Regions from separate parts of the Butyrivibrio sp. ob235 genome, predicted to be linked through region 1. Evidence: predicted binding sites of a transcription regulator. Region 1 holds the regulator's gene; each other region holds the start of a gene.
The links. Region 1 encodes Rex, which represses fermentation and respiration genes when NADH is low (regulators of the CRP and FNR family bind a similar motif). Its sites were predicted from a motif close to ATTGTTAANTANTTAACAAT; they were not measured.

Region 1 (8,051 bases):
GAAAGATTGAATCCCTCTTCGGTATAAGTATCCGTCATGGCTTCAGGCAGAAGTGTCTGAATAGCCGAGAGATTTGCCTCATCTGTATAAACCTTTATCATGCCGGCACCGCTTCGAATGCAGCTCTCAGCAGCCATTATGCATGCACCGCTTATTTTTTTACTTCCGGCAACCACAAGAACTTTCCCAAACGAACCTTTATTACCCGCAGGATTTCTTGGCGGCAGCAGCTTAACCGGGATTTCCTTTTTATCAGGGATGTCAACATACTTAAATTTGGGATAATCCTTCAAAAAGCCATCCTCAGTGATACCCACATTCACTATATGTATCTCACCTGCATGAGCAGCTCCAGGATAAAAAACAAGCCCCATTTTCAAAAAGCCAAAGGTCACTGTCTCATCTGCCCTTATTGCATAGCCATGTACCTGCCCCGTATCCGAATTAATACCTGTTGGTATGTCAGCTGCTATAACATGTGGGAATTTCCCATCATAATCTTCTCTTGAATAATTGATTTCCCATACCGCGGCTGAATAATCCCCCGTAAGGTCCCTTGAGCAGCCTATTCCCAGCATGGCATCAATTATTACGTCACATTTTTTTATTTGAGAGCCAAGTTTGGACTGATCAAAATCCACGACATTAAGGCCATAGGACAATGCTATTTTCAGCTGTGAGCTACATGCGGAAGTCCTTTTTGTATTTGAAGCCTTATCACTTAGACTGTGATTAACAAGAACAAGCGTGACAGGTATTTTATCCTGAAAAAGAAGTCTGGCCGCTGCAATTCCATCACCGCCGTTATTCCCGCTTCCCGCAAGAATCAGAACCTTACCACCCTCCGGAAGAGCTTTTTTTACATATTTGCATATAGAAAGCGCCGCCCTTTCCATAAGAACATCCTGCGGCACTCCGAACTCGGAGATTGTAGCCGCATCACATCGCTTCATCTCGGCAGCGCTTACAACATAATTTGAATTTTTATCAATTATCGGTAAATTTTTCATCTTCTACTATTATCCCATCGCGTTCAGTCATTCCGGGTCTGATTACAGGGTGTCGTTTTTCAGGATCGTACTTTAGATCAAAGAGATCAATAACTTCAGGTCCGAAAATGTTGTGCATATAGGAATATACATTAAAGTTTTCGAGCTCTTTTTCCTGCATTCGGATAATATTCTTTTTCAGCTGTACCCTTACTTTTGATATCCACTCATCAACAGCATCGATTTCGAGGGTATTATCATGCATTCTTTTATAAAAGATATTCATCGTCTCGATCATGAGCTGATAATCGATCTGATAAATCTCTCTGGGAAGTCCGAGCATATCGTCCTCGCACTCCTCTATCTTATCATTGCACTCCTTGATAAGGCGTGTATGATCATCAATTTCGGCCTCAATCTTCTTCCGCCTCTTTGGATTCTTTCCCGCATCATCTCTTAGGACAACAATCTCACCGAGAAGCTTTTTCTTAAGCCTCTTTATGTCCTTAATTTTTTCCCTTGTCTTTTCCTGTATGTTCACAAGCTTATTAAGCTCAGCCTCAAGCTCCTTTATTTTGGGAGTTTTGGGACTAAGAAGGAAAAGCTGTTGCCATTTTTCATCCTTGGAAAGAATCGGAATATCCTTTCCGACAAGAGCATCAGAATAGTCGTTATTAGCCATACCGGCATCCTCCAAGCGGTTTAAATCACTTGTTATTTCCTGGAGTTGTGATTATTTTCATATCTATCAATGCTATATGAAAGTTTCATAAGCGAATCTGACAGATGAACATTTTCGACCTGAACATTCTCAGGAAGATCAAGATCAACATGTGCGAAATTCCATATAGCCTTTATGCCGCATTTTACAAGTTTATCCGCCATAGGAACAGCCTGATCCTTAGGTATTGCAAGGACCGCAATCTCTATCTTATTTTCTTTTACAAACTGTTCAATCTCTTCGACAGGTCTGATCTCAATATCACGTATTTTCTTACCATGAAGCTTAGGATTTAAATCAAAAGCTCCTTTAAATATAAATCCTCTGTTGAAGAAATTGTTATAACCGGAAAGAGCCTGTCCAAGATGACCTGCCCCAATAATGATAAGTGTATGCTCCCTGTCAAGGCCGAGTATCTTACCTATTTCCTCATATAAGTACTCAACATTATAGCCGTAGCCTTGTTGTCCGAAGCCTCCGAAATTATTAAAATCCTGCCTGATCTGTGAAGCAGTAACCTTCATAATATCGCTGAGTTCCTGAGATGAAACTCTATCTATTCCCTGACTTTTCAGTTCACCTAAGTATCTGAAATAGCGGGGCAATCGGCTGATAACAGCCTGAGATATTTCTTTTCTCGCCATACATCCTCCATGACTGACACCGAAAAAATTATGTTATTTATTACCCTGTAAATTCGGCTAATTTTAATTATACTATCTGTTAAATTTTCGTCAATCTTATAAATTGACTTTACAATAATTTTATTTGTCATTAATACAAATTTGAAAATATGTTTCAACGTAGATAATATCTGATGAAATTAGTTTTCAGAAATATGCATTTTTATTTTTTCTTTAATACCCAGTTTATGAATTGTTTCGAATTGGAAATTATAATAACCATATCTTCCTATGTAGTTTTTTAGAAGTTGGAGATAAAAATATGGGAATGTCAATTGATGGATTAGGTGCTTACAATATGTACCAGGCAAGGCCTATGAATTATACAGTATCCAATCAGGCTCCTGTATCGGATGTGTATGACAAGCATAAGGCTGTTGGTGATATCGCCACTGTTGCTCCTGTCGTTTATCCTAATGCTCAGGAAGTAAAAGTCGGTGAAGTTGCCAGTACCGATGGCAAGGATGAAGCTCTGAAAGTAAGCCAGCAATATAATCAGATTGCTTCAAAATTCGGTAACACAACGGTAGGTTACGGACGTGATATGTCAGGTTATTCCTACAGTCAACCCGGTAGTTCCTTTGATGCTTTTGCATAAGGGTTTTAAATGAGAAAAGTAAAAAAGAAGTTCTTCCAAGTTAGTCCTTGAAAGAGCTTCTTTTTTGATTACTCAGATAAGGTTTCCCATTCATCATAGAGTTCCGAAAGGCGTTCTTCGTTTGATGAAAGTTCATCGGATAGCTTTCGAACCTTAGCAAGATCGGTCGCTACATCAGGATCTGAGAGTTCTTCATTTATTATCTCATTCCTCTCTTCCAACTTAGCTATCTCATCTTCACATTTTTTCAGAGCAGCTTCCTGTTTACGCTTTCTTGCTGCTTCTTCTTTTTGTGCTTTCCAGTCTGCTGCACCTGAACCGGAATCAGCATCGGAAGTACTTCCTTTTGAAGCAAGCTTGCCAAACCCCGAACCTGAAACAGCATCTGCGGAATCCATCTCGATTCCTCTGCCAAAAGAGGAATTATCTCCTTTTTCAGCAATAGCACGAGCTGTCTGTTCCTCACAATGCTCCATATAGTAATCGTAGTTACCAATATAATTAACCAGTGATCCGTGAGTAAGATCAAGTATTCTGGTCGCTGTTTTGTTTATAAAATATCTGTCATGGCTGACATATAAAACAGTTCCTTCATATCCGCAAAGAGCATCCTCAAGAATTTCCTTGCTGGTAATATCTAGGTGGTTCGTAGGCTCATCGAGAATCAGGAAATTAGCTTCTGAAAGCATAAGCTTTGCAAGTGAAACCCTTCCCTTCTCTCCACCGGAAAGATCTCCGATGCGTTTAAACACATCATCACCGGTAAAAAGAAACGCTGCAAGAGTGTTCCTGATCTCAGTATTATTCATTGACGGATATGCATCGGATAATTCTTCAAAAAGAGTCTTTTCATTGTGAAGAACCTGATGTTCCTGATCGTAATAACCGACATGAACCTTTACACCGAGAATGATTTCTCCTTCATCAAGAGTCTCCATGCCATTAATGATTTTAAGCATTGTTGTCTTACCGGTTCCGTTATCGCCGATAATTGCAACACGCTCACCCCTCTTAATATCAAAAGAAATATCCTTAAAGAGCTGCTCATTTCCAAAGGATTTGGCAATACTCTCAACATGCATTACGTCATTACCGCTCACGCAGTTAGGTGTAAGGGTTATACGCATATCATCCCTTACCTCCGTGGGCTTCTCAAGACGTTCTATCTTATCGAGCATCTTCTCTCTGCTCTCGGCACGTTTGATACTCTTTTCACGGTTAAACTGTTTAAGCTTATCTATAACTTCTTCCTGATGCTTAATTTCTGCCTGCTGATTCAGATATGCCTTCAGCTTGGCAGCTCTGATCTGCTCGCGTTTTTTAGCATATGCAGTATAGTTTCCAATATAAACATCAGCATTTGTCTGATCTATTTCGATCACTTTTTGGGCGATACGATCCAGAAAGTATCTGTCATGGGATACAATAAGCACTGCACCCTTATAATTCATAAGATAACCCTCAAGCCACCTTATGGAGTTCATATCGAGATGGTTTGTAGGCTCATCGAGAATTATAAGATCCGGGCTCTGCAAAAGAAGCTTACCCAAAGCCACTCTGGTCTTCTGCCCTCCGGAAAGCGTCGATGTTTTCTTATCGAATTCATCCTCAGAAAATCCGAGACCTTTTGCTACACCAATGACCTCACTCTCCCAGGCATAACCGTTTTTAAGCTGGAATTCGTGGTTCATCTGAGCATAGCGTTCCATGAGCAGATCAAGTTCTTCGCCGCGAAGAATATCCATCTGAGCTTCCGCAGCTCGTATCTCAGTCTCCAGATCAATAACATCCCTTTTCATCTCGCGAAGCTCTTCATAGATGCTGTGCGCACTGTCTATGTTCTGATTCTGAGCAAGATATCCAAAAGTCGTGTCTCTTGAGAACGTAACCGATCCGGTATCGGGAGTAAGCTCACCAATAATCATTCTGATGAGCGTCGTCTTCCCTGCACCGTTTATTCCTACTATCGCAGCCTTCTCGTTATCCTCAATATGAAAAGATACTCCCTTCAAAACATCCTTACCATCGAAGGATTTTGAAAGATCATGACAGTTTAGTACCAAAATTATTTGTTACCTTTCACCTTGTTAATTACTATTTTGGCCGCACGCTTCGCAGCATACGGTCCGACCATTTTGAGCTTATCCTCTGATCTTACCATAGTACTTGCTTCAGGTATATCCCTGCTAAGATGAATTGCATCAAATTCGCATTTTGTTGTGCACAGACCGCAACCGATACATTTGTTTTCATCAACAGTAGTTGCACCGCATCCAAGGCATCTGTTTGCCTCTTTCTTTACCTGCTCCTCTGTGAGGGTAAGGCGAAGATCGTCAAAGGTATCCTTTGCAATTCCGGCTTTTTTGCCAGGAATTTGACGCGGAGCATTGTCAAAGCTCTCAACAAGTATATCATCCTTATCAAGTTCTATAAACTCTCTTCTGTCTCTTGCAAGGTCAAGTCTGTTTCCGGGATGTACAAAACGGTTCATTGAAACGCATGCTTCTCTACCACCTGCGATAGCATCAATTGCAAATCTGGGACCTGTAAATACATCTCCGCCTGCAAAAATATCAGGCTCTGCAGTCTGAAGTGTAAGTGAATCAGCAATAACTCCACCGTTAGGACGAAGTTCAACCTTGGTTCCCTTAAGAAGGTCACCCCATACAATTGACTGTCCAATGGACTGAAGAACGTTCTCACATTTAATAGTGATGGTCTCGTTCTCATCGTACTTAGGATTGAATCTTCCGTCAGGATCCTTTACAGAAGTACATTTTTTGAATACTATGCCTGTAACCTTACCGTTTTCAGTAAGAATTTCCTTAGGCCCCCATCCGTTTAATACTTCAATGCCTTCTTCTTTAGCTTCCTCAACTTCATCCTTTGCGGCAGGCATTTCTTTTTCACTCTCAAGGCAAAGCATTGTCACCTTTGTAGCACCTGCTCTTACTGCAGTTCTTGCAACGTCGATTGCTACGTTACCACCGCCGACAACAACAGTGTCGCCATTTAATCTTACACTGTGATCAAGGTTAACCTTTCTGAGGAAATCAACACCTGTCTGAACTCCCTCAGCGTCCTCACCGGGAACACCTGCAAGTCTTCCGCCCTGGCATCCGATTGCAAGGAAAAATGCCTTATACCCCTGTTTCCTGAGTTCCTCGATAGTAACATCCTTACCTACTTCAACGCCGCACTTGAACTCTACGCCCATCTGCTTCATAACGTCAATCTCGGCCTCGATGATATCTTTTTCAAGACGATAGCTGGGAATACCGTTCATAAGCATTCCACCTGGTCTCTTTTCCTTCTCGAATACTGTTACCGGATAACCGTCTCTTCTGAGGAAATATGCTGCGGAAAGTCCTGCGGGGCCTCCCCCGATAATAGCCATCTTGTAGTCATCTGACCACATTCCGCCGTCGTGCTTCTCGCAAAGCGGAACATATCTTGAATCCTTCTCAAGATCAAGAGAAGCTATGAACTTCTTGATTTCATCGATAGCCAGAGGCTGATCGATAGTACCTCTTGTACAAGCATCCTCACAGCGTCTGTTACATACAGCACCACAGATCATCGGAAGCGGATTATCCTGCTTTATAAGCTTAAGGGCATCCTCATATCTTCCTTCTGCAGCCATCTTGATATATCCCTGAACGGAAAGATGTACGGGGCATGCTGTCTTACAGGGAGCTGTACCTGTTTCATAGCAGTTCACTTTATTGTCATCACGATAATTGTAATTCCACTTTTCAGGTCCCCACTTCTTGGAATTAGGAAGTTCCTGTTTAGGATAAGTAACCTGTGAGCCATCCTTTTTGCAAAGCTTCTGACCAAGCTTAGCTGCACCTGCAGGACATACCTCAACACATTTTCCGCAGGCAACGCACTTATCCTTCTCGACATGTGCGCGGTATGCAGATGCAGAAAGGTTGGGTGTGTTGTAAAGCTGTGATGTACGAAGTGCATTACATACACCGGGAGCACAGTTACAGATAGCAACTATTTTTCCTTCTCCATCGATATTTGTAATCTGGTGAACATATCCGTGGCGCTCTGCACGCTCAAGAATCTCGTAAACTTCTTCCTTGCTTACATAATGGCCAATTCCACGGCTTTCCATATACTCAGCCATATCGCCCATTCCGATACAGTAGTCACCGCGAATCTCACCGCTTCCCTCTCCGCGCATTGTCTGCTGTTTTCTGCAGGAACACTCGGAGATACCGTATTTATCATACATATCAATCCATCTTGAAAGATGCTCAACAGGGACTGATGTATTCTCAATGCTGATAGCTTTCTCAACAGGAATAACGTGCATACCTACACCTGCTCCTCCGGGAGGAACCATCTGAGTAATGCCGCCAAGCGGAAGCTGTGTCATAAGATTAAAGAATGTTGCAAGCTGCGGGAATTCATCCGTAAGCTTATCCTGCATCATCATGAACTCGGCAGAACCGGGTACGAAAATCGGAAGCTCATACTGCTTGTGCTTATCTGCAGTCTTGGCACGATTCATCTCGACAATACCGATCCATACAAGTCGATCTATCATCTTCTGAGCATCTTCGACGCTCATATTGTTCATTGAGGCAAGTTCCTCAATACTGTAAGGCACACGAGTCTTCTTAAAGTTGATAAGGAACTTAACTTGCTCTTTATTAAGAATAAGGTCAAGCATCCAATACTCGGGGTCTCTGTTGTTAAGCTTTCCCAAAAGCTTCTTCGCATAGCGATCGGTAATCATGGATGCAAGCTTTAAAACAAGCTGCTCCTTCTCGGGATCCTCTGCCACATAATTTGGATCCTGCCAATAATCATTCTCATTGATCATCGGGTCACCGATTTTCCAGTCTTTAATACTGTTACCCATAAGAAATAACCTACTTTCTAAAAAATTGCATAATTATAGCGCACGATGCGGCATCACATTTCTCTCCTGTCTCATCAATGCGCAAACTCCTACTACATGTAACATAATATCATATATCCACGATTTAAGATACCCATTTTTCCCATAAAATGAGCCTTTGGAAACTCTTTGTTAAAGAATT
Region 2 (8,051 bases), on a different contig from region 1:
GATTGCCCTCATTAAAGTTCACATATTGATTCGGATACAAAAACGGCAGGAATTCGTCATTAAGGGTGACCTCTATGTTTTGAGTAAATGCCGTTACATACTGTGTTCCGACCAGGTTTTCATAAACTGCGATGAGATATTTTCCATCCCCTGCCTGAAGAGGAAAAACCTCATCCTTTCCGCCGTCTGTTGTGAGGTTATAGGTGTATACAACTTCATCGGGACCGGTTATTCTGAGCTTTACCTTTGGCGATTCGCCGGTATAGCGTATTATCACATAGCCCTCAGATGCGTTTGTTGCATCAACCTTTGCGACATCGTTTTTGTATACGACTTTGCCGTCTGCCTTGGGTTTTAGACACACAGGGGTATTGTCCCTTGTTCCCTTAACAAGTGTCGAGACATCATAGGTCTCACGGTTAGCCATGGCTTTTGCGGCAAGCAGTCTGTCCGCGTCAATGACAATGCCGTGCGGCAGAACAAGCAGCAAAATCGGAGACAGGGTGATAATGACAAGCATAGCGAGGCTCACATAAATATTCACGGAAAGAAAATCCGGAGCGCTTTTTATAAAGCCTCTTGATGCTTTGATCTTTTCCTGATTTTCTCCCGCAAAAGCACCGGCCTTCCCGGATAACTCCAATACCTCAAGGAAAGTGGAAGAAATCTCGTCATCGCTCATATGAAATTTATTCTTCCTGTCTTTTACATATTCCATAGTCATCACGCGCGTCTTAGTTTTCTTAGCTCTAAAATGTGTTCTCTTGAGTTTGTGAGGCTCTTTTCCACATGGCGCTTTGTAATATGAAGAGCGTTTGCAATATCCTTATCTGATAGTCCTACAAAATCATGCAGGAAGAAAATCTCTCTCTCAAAAAATGATAAAGATTCAATCTCTTCCGGATGGAGCAGTGAGTACAGATCGGTGCGGCCTTCTGCCATGACCCGGTCATAACATACATCGAAAGCGATGCGGCGAAGCCACGCATCAAAAAGGGAAGGATCCTTAAGCTTAAGTATGTTCTTTATAACAATGGAGTATATTTCGCGCACAGCCTCAAGACTCCTGTCGTTTTCACCAAGGATGTGCCGGCAATAGTTGTAGGTATCATCCACGGTGAGACAGTAGATCTCTGTGAAAGCCTCTGTGTCGTCGTTCCACATATCAAGGACGAGCTGTTGTATTCTTGAAGAACGCTTCCCTAACATCATCTGTTGCACCTTAAGTAAGAACATTCGGGTTTTCGGTAAAATTCCTGTAAGCACAGGTTATTAAAGTATAAAAATGGTCTGCATTTACACTGTCCCCAAGGACGCTTGAATATGAAAGCGTTATGGGATTCTCCGGAGAAAGAGCATTCCTGTTGTGAATTCTTCTTCCGAGATCACCCAGGAAAAGATCGACGGCGGTTCTGTCACAGTTCTCGATTACGACCAAAAATTCATTACCGCTGTTTCTTCCAATAAGACCGTACTGAGTTCCAACCGATTCAAGAATTGAACAAAAATCGGAAATGATTTTGTCACCGCTTCCACGTCCGCTTTTTTCATTTATCTCTTTTAAGTTATCCAGCACCATAAGGACACACCCGAGGTGCAGGAGCTTTTCGGGAGAGTCGTATTTCTGAGATATGCGGTCAATGCTGTATCTGTTGGGAAGACCCGTGAGTTTATCGAGAAAAGACAGATCACGCAGATCCCGAAGCATATTCCGGTTTTTCTTCATAAGAATAAAATCCAGGAAAACGCAAAGAAATCCTGTCAGAAGACAGAGCCATATAACTATAAAAGATACGAGATAAGCCTTGTCCTCAAAGATGGAACTGCGAAGATTCTGATTAGTTATAAGGATGAAAAAGTATATTGCTGCAAGCAAAATGAAAACTGCCATAAATGCAGCTTTGGTGATGCATATTTTCTTTACAAGGTCAGGTTTTTTGGACATCCCCAATCTCCCTCCGTGGGCATAAAATGGCATATTTTCTTACTTAAATATTATAAGGTATAGGTTATTCAAAAAAAATGTTCTAACCATAAACTAAGGATAAAGTTAGCCTAAAATATTCGGAAAATCACACATTAGCAAAATGGAATTTAGTATAATGAACGCGAGGTGGGATTATGATTATTTTGTTTGTCTTTATTTTGATGTTTATCATTATTTTGACTCTGGCAATCTATCTTTACATAGATGAGTGCATGCAGCTGCGAAAGCGGCTTTTGCGTCTCGGAGTAAAGAAGGATGAGATCATGTCATTTCCAAAAGGTCTTTGGATTTTCAGGCTTAAAGAGCTTTTATATGAAAAGGAAACCGAGCTGGCAGAAGAGTGTTTTCTGACAGTTGATAAGGATATTTAAAGCGGAGGTAAGTAAGATGGCAAAGGAAAAGAAGGAACAAGGTGTAGAAAAGAAGGGCTTTTCATTTAAAAGCGTAAAGCCTAAGCTTATCAGTGTTATGCTGCTTCTTTGCATAATTCCGATACTGGTATCAGTTGTTGTAAGCTATCGCAGTTCGATGACTAAATCCTTAGAGGATGCTGAGTCAATTAATGTTAAGAAGGCTCAGGTTATAGAGAAAGCTTATATGGAACACATTGAGCAGATGGTCAGCGCTCTTCAGACAGCAGCTTCGAGTCCTTATATGGTCAGCTATATGCAAACACCTGAAGATCAGCGTGATAACGAGGCTATGCAGGCCTGGCTCCAGGATATGGAGAGTAAGCTTGATGGAGATAACTCGATTGTAGTTACTGCTCCCGACGGAAATCAGGTTGTAAGGTCATCGGGAGAATTAACGAATATCGCTGACAGAGATTACTTTCAGAATGCGCTTAAGGGCAATACCTTTGTTTCAGGAGTATATGCCTCCAAGACTACAGGAAAGGCTACAATTTTCATTATTACCCCTATTTTTGATCAGGGGCAGCAGGTTATTGGAACCATAATGAGAAGTTATAGCCTTGATAATCTGAATTCTTTTCTTGCGGAAAATGTTGATTCATCAAAGGGTGAAGAGGCTTTTATACTATCTTCGGCGGGCGAGCTTATCGGACATTGCGCGATGGAGATTGATGCAAATAATCTTATTGATTTTAGTGAATTTGGTCTTTATAAACAATCTCAGTCTGCTGATAACGGAAGTACCATTGGAGCGAACAATGGAATAAAGTATGTTATGTCCTTCCAAAAGGAACCCAAGACCGGTTGGCTTATTGTAACTGCAGCGCAATACAATGTGATAATGGCACCTACATATAATTCATGCAATATTATCATCGGGCTTGGACTAGCTATGATTGTCATTGCGATATTCATCTCACTTAAGATGGCCAATTCCTTTACACTTCCGCTTAAAGAGGTTAATGATTCCGTTAGTAAGCTTGCAGAAGGCGAGTTTCATAGGATTACTAAGTTCACAAAAAGAGAGGATGAATTTGGTGAGATCATCAATAACACCAATGCAGTTATTGATAAACTGAATTCAATTGTTACAAGCATTAAGGATTCGACGATATCCGTGAACAGTTCGTCTGAGGAACTGGCGGATACTGCTAATCAGATTTCGCAGACAGCAGACGATGTATCCAATGCGGTTCAGGAAATTGCATCAGGTGCAACGCAGCAGGCTGACGAGATTCAGAGCGTAACAGAGAATGTCGGCAGTATCGGCGAAGCAACCGGCAATGTTCAGACCAGCACGGATGATCTTGCAAATCTTGCAGGCAGAATGCAGGAAGTCAGCACAGAATCTGCGCAGAGTCTTGCAGACCTGCAGCATAGTTCCGAGAGTATGAGCGAGAGTATCGTACAGATCACGGAGAAGATTGGTGCAACCAGTAAGGCAGTTGAGAATATCAACGAGAAGGTTATGGGAATTGCATCCATTGCATCCCAGACAAACCTATTGTCACTTAATGCTTCCATCGAGGCAGCAAGAGCAGGCGAAGCAGGAAAAGGCTTTGCGGTTGTTGCTGAGGAAATCGGAAAGCTTGCTGATGATTCCAGAACTATGGCAGATGATATCAGAAGAGAGATGGATGTTCTTCTGTCAGAGTCTCAGTCAGCGGTTGCTATGGCATCAGAGGTTCAGAGACAAAACGACGAGCAGCAGGCAGTGCTCGGCAGTACAGTTCAGAGCGTAAATGCTATGATAGAAGATATTTCATCAACGGTTGTAAGTGTTAAGAGTATTGAAACTGACGCAGGAACCTGCGTGGATGCAAAGAATGTGGTTGCCGACGCTATGGCATCACTGTCCGCTATTTCGCAGGAGAACGCTGCATCCTCAGAGGAGACCGGTGCTTCCATGCAGGAGCTTTCAGCAACCGTTACAACGCTGGCATCCTCAGCAGACTCCCTCAAGGAAGTTGCCGAGAAGCTCAACGCCGAGATGGCTTTCTTTAAGTAAGCACCCAGCGAGGTTATTTCGAGCTGCTGGTGCGCACTTAGTTCTGGCGAGCAAAGCGAGAGCAGAACTTCCTTATGATCAAAGCTTAATAAACGTGCCCTTACGTTTGGCGAACAGTGTGTAATACCTGAAGCCGCAGGCTTTGGCGATTTCTACAGCGGTTTCGAAGCCAAGACCGACATTCTCGGGCTTGTGCGCATCGGAACCAAAGGTTATGATCTCGCCGCCCAGCTCTTTGTAGCGGGCGAGGACTTCGCGTGAGGGATTGGGATCTCCCAAAGTGGGCTCTGTATAAAGGGACTTGGTGTTTACATCAAGTCCTTTTCCTTTTGCAATAAGAGTCTTCAGGATCTCATCGATGACATCTGAATAATCCTTGTAGGTGTAGTTCTTATTCAGATTAGGAGCGTAGCGTACAAGGTAGTCCAGATGGCCGAGGACATCAAAATCGTCGAATAAGTTTATGTTCTCGAGAGTTGATTCGAAAAACTCGGTAAAGGCTTCCTTTTCAGTGCGTCCCTCATAGAAAGAAGCAAAGTAGGGATCTTTTCCGTGGCATACGTGATTGGAACCTATGATAAAGTCGAAGGGATATTTCTTTGCATATTCGAGATTTGCGTCCACAACCTGCGGCTGCATTCCAAGCTCGATTCCAAAATAAATATCAATGGTATCGGCATAATTATCTTTAATAGAAGAGTACTCTTTATAATAGGCATCCGTATCGACTACGAACTGATCCGTTATTCCGTCCGGAACATCGGGATAGTCCATGTCCATGTGCTCTGTGATACAAATTGCGGGTAGCTGCTTTTTGATAGCCTGCTCTATGACAGCTTCCATGGGAGAGTCGCAATCTCCCGAGTGGTGTGTGTGCATATGAAAATCTGCCGGTAATTGTTTTGACATGTTTTTTCTCCGTTATGAATTCATTATTTTTCTTCTTCTTTTACCACGCAAATGGTCCAGTCCGAAGCTTCGTTTCTTAAATGATAGAGATTATACCAGGTGCCCTGTCCGTTATTGGCTCTGTAAAGACCTTCCCCTGTTTCCTGAGTCATGAAGAGCTCGTGGCTCAAATCTTCGACTGAGTCACCGTTTGCTGCAAATTGGGAATGAGCCGCAAGCATTCCCGAGCTGTCCACAAGAAATGCGTGATCATTCTGGCCTGCCAGGATCTTATGAAAATTGAAAAGATCATAGTTTCTCTGAACGATACCCAGGATATCACCGCTTTCGGATTTGACCGGGACGGCAAAGGTTACTAATAGAGCACCTGTTGATTTTGAAACAATGACATCGGATATGGCATTTTCTCCGCTTATGGATTTTGCGAAATAATCTCTTTCAGAGACATCCTTAAGGTCGCCTTCTGTACTAAGGAGCTGCATGCCGTCAGCGCCGGTAAGAATGATTTTTGAATCCTCGGAAAGAGAAGATTCAACACTCTGCAGATAAGATAATTCACTGTCTGCAAGTTCTGCATTGGCAGTATCTTCCATATAAGAAATTGTGGAAGGTGATAATGCAACAGCCTCAAGGGATCCCAGATTCTCGTCTATAACCCTTTGCCACTCGCCTTCAATATTATGTGCTTCCCATTTCATGGAATCGTGAGTACTGCTGAGTACCTTGTCCGAGGTTTTCATGTGATTAACCGAAAGAAATGCGATAAGCGGAATCAGGAATGCCAGAAGTAAACCAACTATTATTACTACAATAATAATTGTTTTCATACTAATTCCTGAAAAATTGTTGTTTTCTGTGTCTCCCATAATGATCTCCTTGTAAATCATAAATCTTTTTATTCAAAAACATCCTATATTCTAGAGTATAGAAAGAATTTTATCAATTAAGAGTTCAGATAAAACGATTATGCGTACATTTTTGATTCTATATAAGGAAATTTTTGATAATTCTGTGTTTTTGCCCAAAGATTACTTGAAAAATTGAGAGAAGTTAGATAAAATAAATTTGCTGTCAAATTTTTGACAATCACGTTGTAAAGAATTAGTAGCAGCAAATAAATTTTAATATCATTTTAGGAGGACTTAAAATGGCAGTAAAGGTAGCAATCAATGGTTTTGGCCGTATCGGTCGTCTTGCATTCAGACAGATGTTTGAGCACGAGGGAACAGAGATCGTAGCAATCAACGATCTTACAGCACCCAAGATGCTTGCACACCTTCTTAAGTATGACTCTTCACAGGGTAAGTACAAGTATGCTGATAAGGTATCTTTCGATGACGATTCCATCACAGTAAACGGAAAGAAGATCACAATTTACAAGGAAGCTGACGCTAATAACCTTCCTTGGGGTAAGATCGGTGTAGACGTTGTTCTTGAGTGTACAGGTTTCTACACATCTAAGGACAAGGCTCAGGCACACATCAACGCTGGTGCAAAGAAGGTTGTTATTTCTGCTCCTGCAGGAAATGATCTTCCTACAATCGTATATAACGTTAACCACGAGACACTTACAGCAGATGACAACATCATCTCTGCAGCTTCTTGTACAACAAACTGCCTTGCACCTATGGCTAAGGCTCTTAACGACTATGCACCTATCCAGTCCGGTATCATGGCTACAATCCATGCTTACACAGGTGATCAGATGATCCTTGACGGACCTCAGAGAAAGGGTGACCTTAGAAGAGCTCGTGCAGGCGCTGTTAACATCGTTCCTAACAGCACAGGTGCTGCAAAGGCTATCGGCCTTGTTATTCCTGAACTCAACGGCAAGCTCATCGGCGCTGCTCAGAGAGTACCGGTTCCGACAGGTTCCACAACACTTCTTTTCGCTGTAGTTAAGAGCAGCACAGAAGTTACTAAGGAGAGCATCAACGAGGCTATGAAGAAGGCTTCTGATCCTGAGACATTCGGTTACAACGAGGATGAGATCGTATCTTCTGATATCGTTGGAATGACATATGGTTCACTCTTCGATGCAACTCAGACAATGGTTACAAAGATTGGTGACGACCTCTATGAAGTTCAGGTTGTTTCATGGTATGACAACGAGAACTCTTACACATCTCAGATGGTTCGTACAATCAAGTACTTCGAGAAGTTCGTTAAGTAAGAACCCCGCGAGGTATTCCTCGAGCGGCTGGTTCGCACTTAGTTCGATCGAGCGTTAGCGAGAGTCGAACTTCCTTATGAAATCGTATTGATTTAGAAGAGGGTCCGGTCCGTATGGACCTGGCCCTCTTATTTTTTATCCAGGAGGAAAACAAAAATGGCACTTAATAAGAAATCTGTTGATGATTTCAGCGCAAAGGGCAGAAGAGTACTTGTTCGTTGTGACTTCAACGTACCGCTCAAGAATGGTGAGATCACAGACGAGACACGTATCAATGCTGCACTTCCTACAATCAAGAAGCTTATCGCAGATGGCGGCAAGGTAATCCTTTGCTCACATCTTGGTAAGGTTAAGAACGGCCCCAACGAGGGTGAGTCTCTTGCTCCTGTAGCTAAGAGCCTTTCAGCTAAGCTCGGCAAGGACGTTAAGTTCATCGCTGACTACAACGTAACAGGTGCGGATGCAACTGCTGCTGTTGAGGCTATGGGTGAGGGTGATGTAGTTCTTCTTCAGAATACACGTTTCCGTGGAAAGGAAGAGACAAAGCCTTCAGATGCAGGT
Region 3 (8,051 bases), on a different contig from region 1:
GATATCTCCCATTTTACTTCCATCTTGGTAACACAAACTTTCCCTTAAGCCAATATATCTCTTATTTCATATATATTTTGGTATTATATTTTTACAACCATACCCAGATTTCTGCCATTTAGTTTCTATCCTGGTAATTACCGCCACCACGCCAAAAGACATCCCAATATACCCACACATAAATCCAGACAAAATGATAAAGGGCTGTGGATAATCCACAGCCCTCTTAAAGTCATATAATATGAAAGTTCTGCCCTCGGGCTAAAGCCCTCGCCAAGTGATTACTTTTCAGCGAGTGCAGCCTCAAGCTTCTTTGTAAGTGCAGGAACGATCTTGTTAAGGTCGCCTACTACACCGTAATCTGCTACATCGAAGATAGGAGCGTTCTCATCCTTGTTGATAGCGATGATGAGATCTGACTCTTCCATACCTGCAACGTGCTGGATAGCTCCGCTGATACCGATTGCGAAGTAAACCTTAGGACGAACAGTCTTACCTGTCTGACCTACCTGAAGATCCTTCGGCTTCCAGCCTGAATCTACAACTGCACGTGAGCAAGATACTGTTCCGTGAAGAACCTTTGCAAGGTCCTCAAGGATCTTGAAGTTCTCAGGGCTTCCAACTCCACGTCCGCCAGATACAAGGATCTTAGCTTCCTGGATATCCTCAACCTCTGAAACTGCCTTAACGATCTCAAGGATCTTTGTATAGCATGCATTCTCTGTAAATCCGGGATTGTACTCAACAACCTCAGCCTTAGCGCCCTTTACAGGAGCAATCTTCTGCATAACGCCAGGACGTACTGTAGCCATCTGAGGACGGAAGTCAGGGCAAGCGATAGTAGCGATTGTGTTACCACCGAATGCTGGACGAGTCATAAGGAGCTGCTTATGCTTCTGCTCCTGACCCTCTACAGGGTTAAGCGGGAAATCACCGATATCAAGCTGTGTACAGTCAGCTGTAAGACCTGTGTGAACACGTGAAGATACGCGAGGACCAAGGTCACGTCCGATTGCTGTAGCACCAACAAGAAGGATCTCCGGCTTGTACTCGTTGATTACAGATGCAAGCGCGTGTGTGTAAGGCTCTGTACGATAATCCTTAAGTTCAGGATCGTCAACAACGATTACACGGTCAGCGCCGTACTCTGCAAGAGTATCTACAAGATTGCCTACCTTGTCACCAAGAAGGACTGCTGTTACTTTTTTCTCATCAAGATCATTAGCAAGATCTTTTGCTTTGCCCAGAAGCTCTAATGCAATGCCTGAAAGCTCATTGTCTACCTGCTGAGCAAATATAAATACACCCTTATATTCTTCTAAAGACATGTTTTGTTCTCCTTTTTATAACTAATTTGCTGCTATTACGCAGGTATTATATAACGTGCTTCTCTTCGAGTTTTCCGAACAGATAATCAACTGCTTCATCAGCTGAATCAGCAACGATCTTCTCGCCGGCACCCTTCTTAACCTTATCGGAAGCCTTAGCGATCTGAGTAGGTGATCCCTTAAGACCGAGGTTAGAATCCTCAACATCCTTAAGATCTGCTCTTCCCCAAACAGTTACTTCCTTCTCGAAAGCATCGAAGATTCCGCCGGGAGTCATGTATCTGGGCTCGCCAAGCTCTGCAAGAGCTGTAATAAGGCAAGGCATCTTAGCCTCTACCATGTGATAACGATCCTCGAACTGACGCTTAACAACAACAGTCTTTGCCTTCTCGTCAACCTTGATCTCCTCAGCGTAAGAGATTACAGGAAGTCCAAGGTGCTCAGAAATCTGAGGTCCAACCTGAGCTGTATCTCCATCGATAGCCTGACGGCCTGTGATTACGAGATCATACTCAAGGTTTCTGAGTGCGCCTGCGATTGTTGAAGATGTTGCCCATGTGTCAGCGCCACCAAGTACGCGGTCTGTAACAAGAACTGCCTTGTCAGCACCCATTGCCATAGCCTCACGAAGAACTGCCTCAGCCTTGGGAAGACCCATGGTTACAACAGTAACTTCTGCGCCATATTCATCCTTAAGACGAAGAGCTGCCTCAAGACCTGCTTTGTCATCAGGGTTCATGATTGCAAGCATTGCTCCTCTGTCGAGTGTTCCATCGGGTTTAAACTTAACCCCGCCCTTTGTATCGGGCACCTGCTTTATGCAAACTACAACTTTCATTTGTTTTCTCCTTATTAAAAATTGTAAATAGTCCTTTGTGAATGGTTCCGGATATTAGGAAAGTAATGCTCCACTGATAACCATTCTCTGAACCTCAGATGTACCCTCGTAGATCTCTGTGATCTTAGCATCACGCATCATTCTCTCTACTTCGTACTCTCTGATGTAACCATAACCACCGTGAAGCTGAACAGCCTTGGTTGTAACATCCATAGCAACCTCTGCAGCGAAAAGCTTAGCCTTAGCAGCTTCTACAGAGTAACGATCCTTGTTCTTCTTAGCATCTGCTGCTGCGTAAACAAGCATCTTAGCTGCTTCACACTGTGTAGCCATGTTAGCAAGCTGGAACTGTGTATTCTGGAACTGACCGATTGAACGACCAAACTGCTTTCTCTCCTTAACGTACTCAATTGTACGATCAAGAGCGCCCTCAGCAATACCAAGAGCCTGTGCAGCGATACCGATACGTCCACCGTCAAGTGTGTGCATAGCGATCGGGAAGCCCTTTCCTCTAGCGCCAAGAAGGTTCTCAGCAGGAATGTGGCAATCCTGGAAAATGAGCTCGTATGTGGATGATCCACGGATACCCATCTTGTTTTCCTTAGTACCGAATGTAAACCCGGGTGTTCCCTTCTCAACGATAAATGCTGAGAATTTCTTTGTCTTTCTGCCTCTCTTATCCTCAACGATATCTGTGTAAGCGATGATGATATAAACGTCAGCAACCTCACCGTTTGTGATGAAGCACTTAGAACCATCAAGGATCCACTCTTTACCGTCTTCTGAAAGAACAGCCTTGGTCTGAACGCCCTGAGCATCTGTACCAGCCATGGGCTCTGTAAGACCGAAAGCACCGAGCTTCTCACCCTTTGCAAGGGGAACAAGGTACTTCTGCTTCTGCTCTTCTGTACCGTATGTCATGATAGGATCGCAGCAAAGTGATGTGTGTGCGGAAACGATAACTGCTGTTGTACCGCAAACCTTTGCAAGCTCCTCTACGCACATAGCGTATGTAAGAGGATCACATCCCTGTCCGCCATATTCCTTCGGAATCGGGATACCCATGAAACCGTACTTCTGCATCTTCTTAACGGTCTCCATAGGGAATACCTCTGTCTCATCCACATCTATAGCGTGTGGCTTAACTTCTTTTTCTGCAAACTCTTTGAAAAGAGCTCTCGCCATTTCATGTTGCTGATCTAACTGAAAATCCATGAAAATATCCTCCTAAATGAATTGTTGTCTAAGAAAATTCTGCTCTCAGGGCAAAGCCCTTCGCCAGAACAAAGTAGTACACTAGGCGCCAAAGGACGGCGCCAAGTGATTACTTTTACTTTTTATCAGTGGGAACCTTGCCGCCGTCGCTGTAATCGTAGAAACCGATACCAGTCTTAACACCAAGCTTCTTACCACGAACCATCTTACGAAGAAGAGGGCAAGCACGATACTTGGAATCACCTGTCTCCTTGTAGAGAACGTCCATGATTGCAAGAACGATATCAAGTCCGATGTAGTCACCGAGTTCAAGGGGTCCCATAGGATGGTTGCAGCCAAGCTTCATAGCTGTGTCTACGCCCTGGATATCGGAAACGCCTTCTGAATATACGAAGATACCTTCGTTGATCATAGGAACAAGGATACGGTTTACTACGAAACCAGCTGCCTCGTTAACCTGAACGGGAGTCTTGCCAAGATCCTCAGAGATTTTCTTGATCTTCTCAACGTCAGACTCAGGTGTGTTAGCACCCTGGATAACCTCAACCAGCTTCATAACAGGAGCGGGATTGAAGAAGTGCATGCCGATAACGGGCTTCGGAAGTCCTGCACCGATCTCTGTGATTGAAAGAGATGATGTGTTAGATGCAAAAATGCAATCAGGATTCTTTACGATGTTCTCCTCAAGTTCCTTGAAGAGGTTCTTCTTGATATCCATAACCTCAAGAGCTGCCTCAACTACGAGATCAGCGTCTGTGCAGATGTCGTTAAGACCTGTCTGGATCTTGCCGATGATAGCATCAGCCTTAGCCTGATCGATCTTTCCCTTAGATACCATCTTGTCGATGCTCTTCTTAATCTTAGCAAAGCCGCCCTCAGCGAACTCTGTCTTAATGTCACAAAGATAAACCTTATCTACTGTGTCTGCCTGTGCAAATGTCTGAGCAATACCTGCTCCCATTGTACCTGCGCCAATTACTGCTACTTTCATTTATATATCCTCCTAAAAGTTATTTATTCTGGAAATCAACCACTTTAACCTTCTTCGGGTCGTCCTTCTTACGAAGGAAGTTAGCCATACCTTCACGCTGATCTTCTGTCTCGAAGCAATCGCCGAAGATCTTCTCCTCGAGCTCAATTGCCTTATCGATATCAAGCTGAAGTCCATCGTTGATAGCCTTCTTGCATGCACGAACTGCGATAGGAGCCTGTGCTGCAATTGTGTTTGCCATCTTCTCAGCCGCAGGAAGAAGCTCTTCCTGTGTATAAACTGCATTTACAAGACCGATTCTGTATGCCTCGTCAGCCTTGATGTTGCGTGCTGTATAGATAAGCTGCTTAGCCATACCTGCACCGATGAGACGAGCAAGTCTCTGTGTGCCGCCGAATCCGGGAGTGATTCCAAGACCAACCTCGGGCTGACCAAACATAGCGTTGTCTGAGCAGATACGAATATCACAGCTCATTGAAATCTCGCAGCCGCCACCAAGAGCAAAGCCGTTAACTGCTGCGATTGTAGGAATGGGGAATGTCTCCAACTTTCTGAAAACATCATTTCCTTTCTTACCGAATGCTTCACCTTCTGCCTTTGTAAGAGTGCTCATCTCGCCGATGTCAGCACCTGCTACAAATGACTTTTCGCCTGCACCTGTAAGAACGAGAGCTCTTACTGTGTTCACATCAATGCTATCAAGAGCAGCATTAAGGTCATCAAGAACCTGGCTGTTAAGAGCATTGAGTGCTTCAGGACGGTTGATTGTAAGAACAGCGATTTTGTCCTTAACTTCAACATTTACAAATCCCATTTTCTTTGCCTCCTTGTTCGTTTCTATAATTTAGGTATATCAGCAGAACCTTAAGCCTGCCTAAATACCGTAAATTCTTTTTTCGTATAAAAAGGAAACGGAAAAATCCGTTTCCTTTTAGCATTTAATTAGTCTCTCTCAACGATAGTTGCACAACCCATGCCGCCACCGATGCAAAGAGTAGCAAGACCACGCTTCTTGTCAGATCTCTGCATCTCATGAAGAAGAGTAACAAGAATACGGCATCCTGATGCTCCAACAGGGTGTCCGAGTGCAATTGCACCACCGTTAACGTTAAGCTTTGAAAGGTCAAAATTAAGATCCTTTCCAACAGCTACAGACTGAGCTGCGAAAGCCTCGTTTGCCTCATAAATATCGATATCATCAATTGTAAGACCTGTGCGAGCAAGAACCTTCTTTGTAGCTGCTACAGGGCCAACACCCATGATAGAAGGATCAACACCGCCAAGAGCTCCTGCTACCCAAGTAGCCATAGGCTTAACGCCGAGCTCCTTAGCCTTCTCTTCGCTCATAACAACGATAGCTGCTGCGCCGTCGTTGATACCTGAAGCATTACCTGCTGTTGTAACGCCATCCTTGTTGATAGGACGAAGCTTTGCAAGACCTTCCATTGTAGATCCCGGACGAGGGCCTTCATCTGTATCAAATACAACTGTGTCCTTCTTAACCTTAACTTCTACAGGAACGATCTCATCCTTGAACTTGCCTGCCTTCTGAGCTGCCTCAGTCTTCTGCTGGCTGTTAAGTGCGAACTCATCGAGCTCTTCTCTTGTAAGCTTCCACTGCTCTGCTACGTTATCAGCAGTCTGGATCATGTGGTAATCATTGAATGCATCCCAAAGAGCATCATTTACCATGCAATCCTTTAATACGCCGTTATTCATACGATAACCGAAACGAGCCTTGTCAAGTGCGAAAGGAGCCATTGACATGTTCTCCATACCACCTGCAACAACGATATCAGCATCACCTGATAAAATCTTCTCAGCTGCCATGTTTACGCAGTTAAGACCTGAACCGCAAACAACATTGATAGTAACAGCCGGTACCTCAACAGGAAGACCTGCCTTGATTGAAGCCTGGCGAGCTACGTTCTGGCCAAGACCAGCCTGGATAACACATCCCATAAGTACCTCGTCAACCTGCTCCGGTTTAACTCCTGCTCTGTTAAGAGCTTCCTTAATAACAATTGAACCAAGATCTGCAGCCGGTGTGTTTGAAAGGGCGCCGCCCATTTTACCGATTGCAGTTCTGCAAGCACCTGCTAATACTACCTTCTGTGCCATAGATGATACCTCCGTTTCGGGACTATTTTGTCCGCATTTAATTGTATTTTTTGTTGCTTGTTATTTTTTTGTCACAACGAATATATTATAGCATGCATGCGATTTTCTATGCAAGGAAAAGGACAGACAATACACTCTTTTTTTGTAAATTTTTTGTTAAGATGTTCTATTTGCCCATAAATCGAAAAGTCAATATAAAATATTGGATTAAATTTAAGAAAGTCTTAAAAAGTTATCCACAATTTTTGAAATAGAAATGCCTATTTTTCGACTTATACACGAAGTTATCCACACCATCCACATTAATCCACATTAAAAATCAGGTTTACACAATTTTGAAGCGAACATATTTTTTGTGCGACATCCACAAAAATTAAAGATTTGTAAACTATCTTTTATTAAATTGCACATTCGATTGTAAGAATGCTATAATTTGTTTATAAATTTAGGATTTTGTCTGACAGAATTCTAACCCATAATACACTGCAAAGGGGATGATCGCATGAAATTCACTATTATTGGAAAAAACATCGATGTAACACCCGGACTGAGATCCGCCGTGGAGGAAAAAATCGGAAAGCTTGAAAAGTACTTCACCCCGGAGACCAACATCAATGTAACATTAACCGCTGACAAGGATCGCCATAAGATCGAAGTTACCATTCCCGTTAAGGGTAAGATCATCAGATCCGAGCAAGTCAGTAACGACATGTACGTTTCAATAGATCTTGTGGAGGAGATCATAGAACGTCAGCTCAAAAAATACAGAAGCAAACTAGTTAACAAGCATCAGACTGAGATCAGTAATTTCAAGAAGGAATACATTGAAAATGATGATTTCGATGATGAGGAAATCAGAATCGAGCGTGTAAAGAAGTTTGATCTTAAGCCCATGTACGTTGAGGACGCAGCTATTCAGATGGAGCTTCTGGGACACAGCTTCTTCGTATTCATAAACGCCGAGACAGACCAGCCAAATGTAGTCTATAAGAGAAAAGGAAATACATATGGCTTAATCGAGCCAGAAGTTTGAGAAAACTTATAAATCCCCCGGCAAAGCTGGGGGATTTTTGATTTTAGTATATTTTTCTTCCCTTTTCATCAGGAATTCCGCATCTGCGGAAGAAGTAACTGTTCACGATGTCGCACCATTCACGTGCATTTCTGACCTGTCTCTCAAATCTCTCGGATACATTATCAAAAACGCGTGCAGGCACTTTACCTTCAAGACTCTGCCACTTTTTCTGCATTGCAAGAGCTTCTTCGTAGCCCTCAAAGTGTGTATCGTAGATATGCTGAATAACCGTTTTTCCTGACTTTAAGACGTGTTTATAGGGTGTCTTATGGAAAAACAGCAAGAGTTCTTCGGGGGTAGTCTCCGGCTTAGAGAAATTCTCCTTGTTGGGAGATCTGTACTGAAGTGCATAGCCAGTGCCCTCAGGTCCACGCTCTACGCCTATTCCCTGCCAGTCTGCACGGTGATAGGTTCCCCATCTGTCATATTCATAACCTTCGACACTGGGACCATAATGGTCATGAGGTGTTACCATCCAGCCGA

Region 2: the regulator Rex is predicted to act here: its motif matches at 6,385-6,404, upstream of gap (type I glyceraldehyde-3-phosphate dehydrogenase).
Region 3: the regulator Rex is predicted to act here: its motif matches at 6,550-6,569, upstream of BMW61_RS03575 (acetyl-CoA C-acetyltransferase).

What each region holds. Positions count from the first base shown of each region.
Region 1 is NZ_FOBE01000001.1:106,835-114,885, reverse strand. It holds gene BMW61_RS00465 (NAD(P)H-hydrate dehydratase) at 1-1,010, opposite strand, end outside; gene BMW61_RS00460 (hypothetical protein) at 988-1,671, opposite strand; gene BMW61_RS00455 (redox-sensing transcriptional repressor Rex) at 1,704-2,354, opposite strand; gene BMW61_RS00450 (hypothetical protein) at 2,656-2,991, shown strand; gene BMW61_RS00445 (ABC-F family ATP-binding cassette domain-containing protein) at 3,060-5,054, opposite strand; gene BMW61_RS00440 (FAD-dependent oxidoreductase) at 5,057-7,831, opposite strand; gene BMW61_RS00435 (metallophosphoesterase) at 8,042-8,051, opposite strand, start outside.
Region 2 is NZ_FOBE01000025.1:5,094-13,144, reverse strand. It holds gene BMW61_RS15370 (transglutaminase domain-containing protein) at 1-682, opposite strand, end outside; gene BMW61_RS15365 (RNA polymerase sigma factor) at 724-1,212, opposite strand; gene BMW61_RS15360 (GGDEF domain-containing protein) at 1,223-1,945, opposite strand; gene BMW61_RS15355 (hypothetical protein) at 2,122-2,358, shown strand; gene BMW61_RS15350 (methyl-accepting chemotaxis protein) at 2,375-4,408, shown strand; gene BMW61_RS15345 (histidinol-phosphatase HisJ family protein) at 4,487-5,317, opposite strand; gene BMW61_RS15340 (cache domain-containing protein) at 5,341-6,183, opposite strand; gene gap (type I glyceraldehyde-3-phosphate dehydrogenase) at 6,465-7,490, shown strand; gene BMW61_RS15330 (phosphoglycerate kinase) at 7,647-8,051, shown strand, end outside.
Region 3 is NZ_FOBE01000002.1:248,797-256,847, reverse strand. It holds gene BMW61_RS03600 (electron transfer flavoprotein subunit alpha/FixB family protein) at 282-1,328, opposite strand; gene BMW61_RS03595 (electron transfer flavoprotein subunit beta/FixA family protein) at 1,375-2,166, opposite strand; gene BMW61_RS03590 (acyl-CoA dehydrogenase) at 2,221-3,381, opposite strand; gene BMW61_RS03585 (3-hydroxyacyl-CoA dehydrogenase family protein) at 3,497-4,372, opposite strand; gene BMW61_RS03580 (enoyl-CoA hydratase-related protein) at 4,392-5,186, opposite strand; gene BMW61_RS03575 (acetyl-CoA C-acetyltransferase) at 5,315-6,493, opposite strand; gene hpf (ribosome hibernation-promoting factor, HPF/YfiA family) at 6,996-7,526, shown strand; gene BMW61_RS03565 (alpha-glucuronidase family glycosyl hydrolase) at 7,570-8,051, opposite strand, start outside.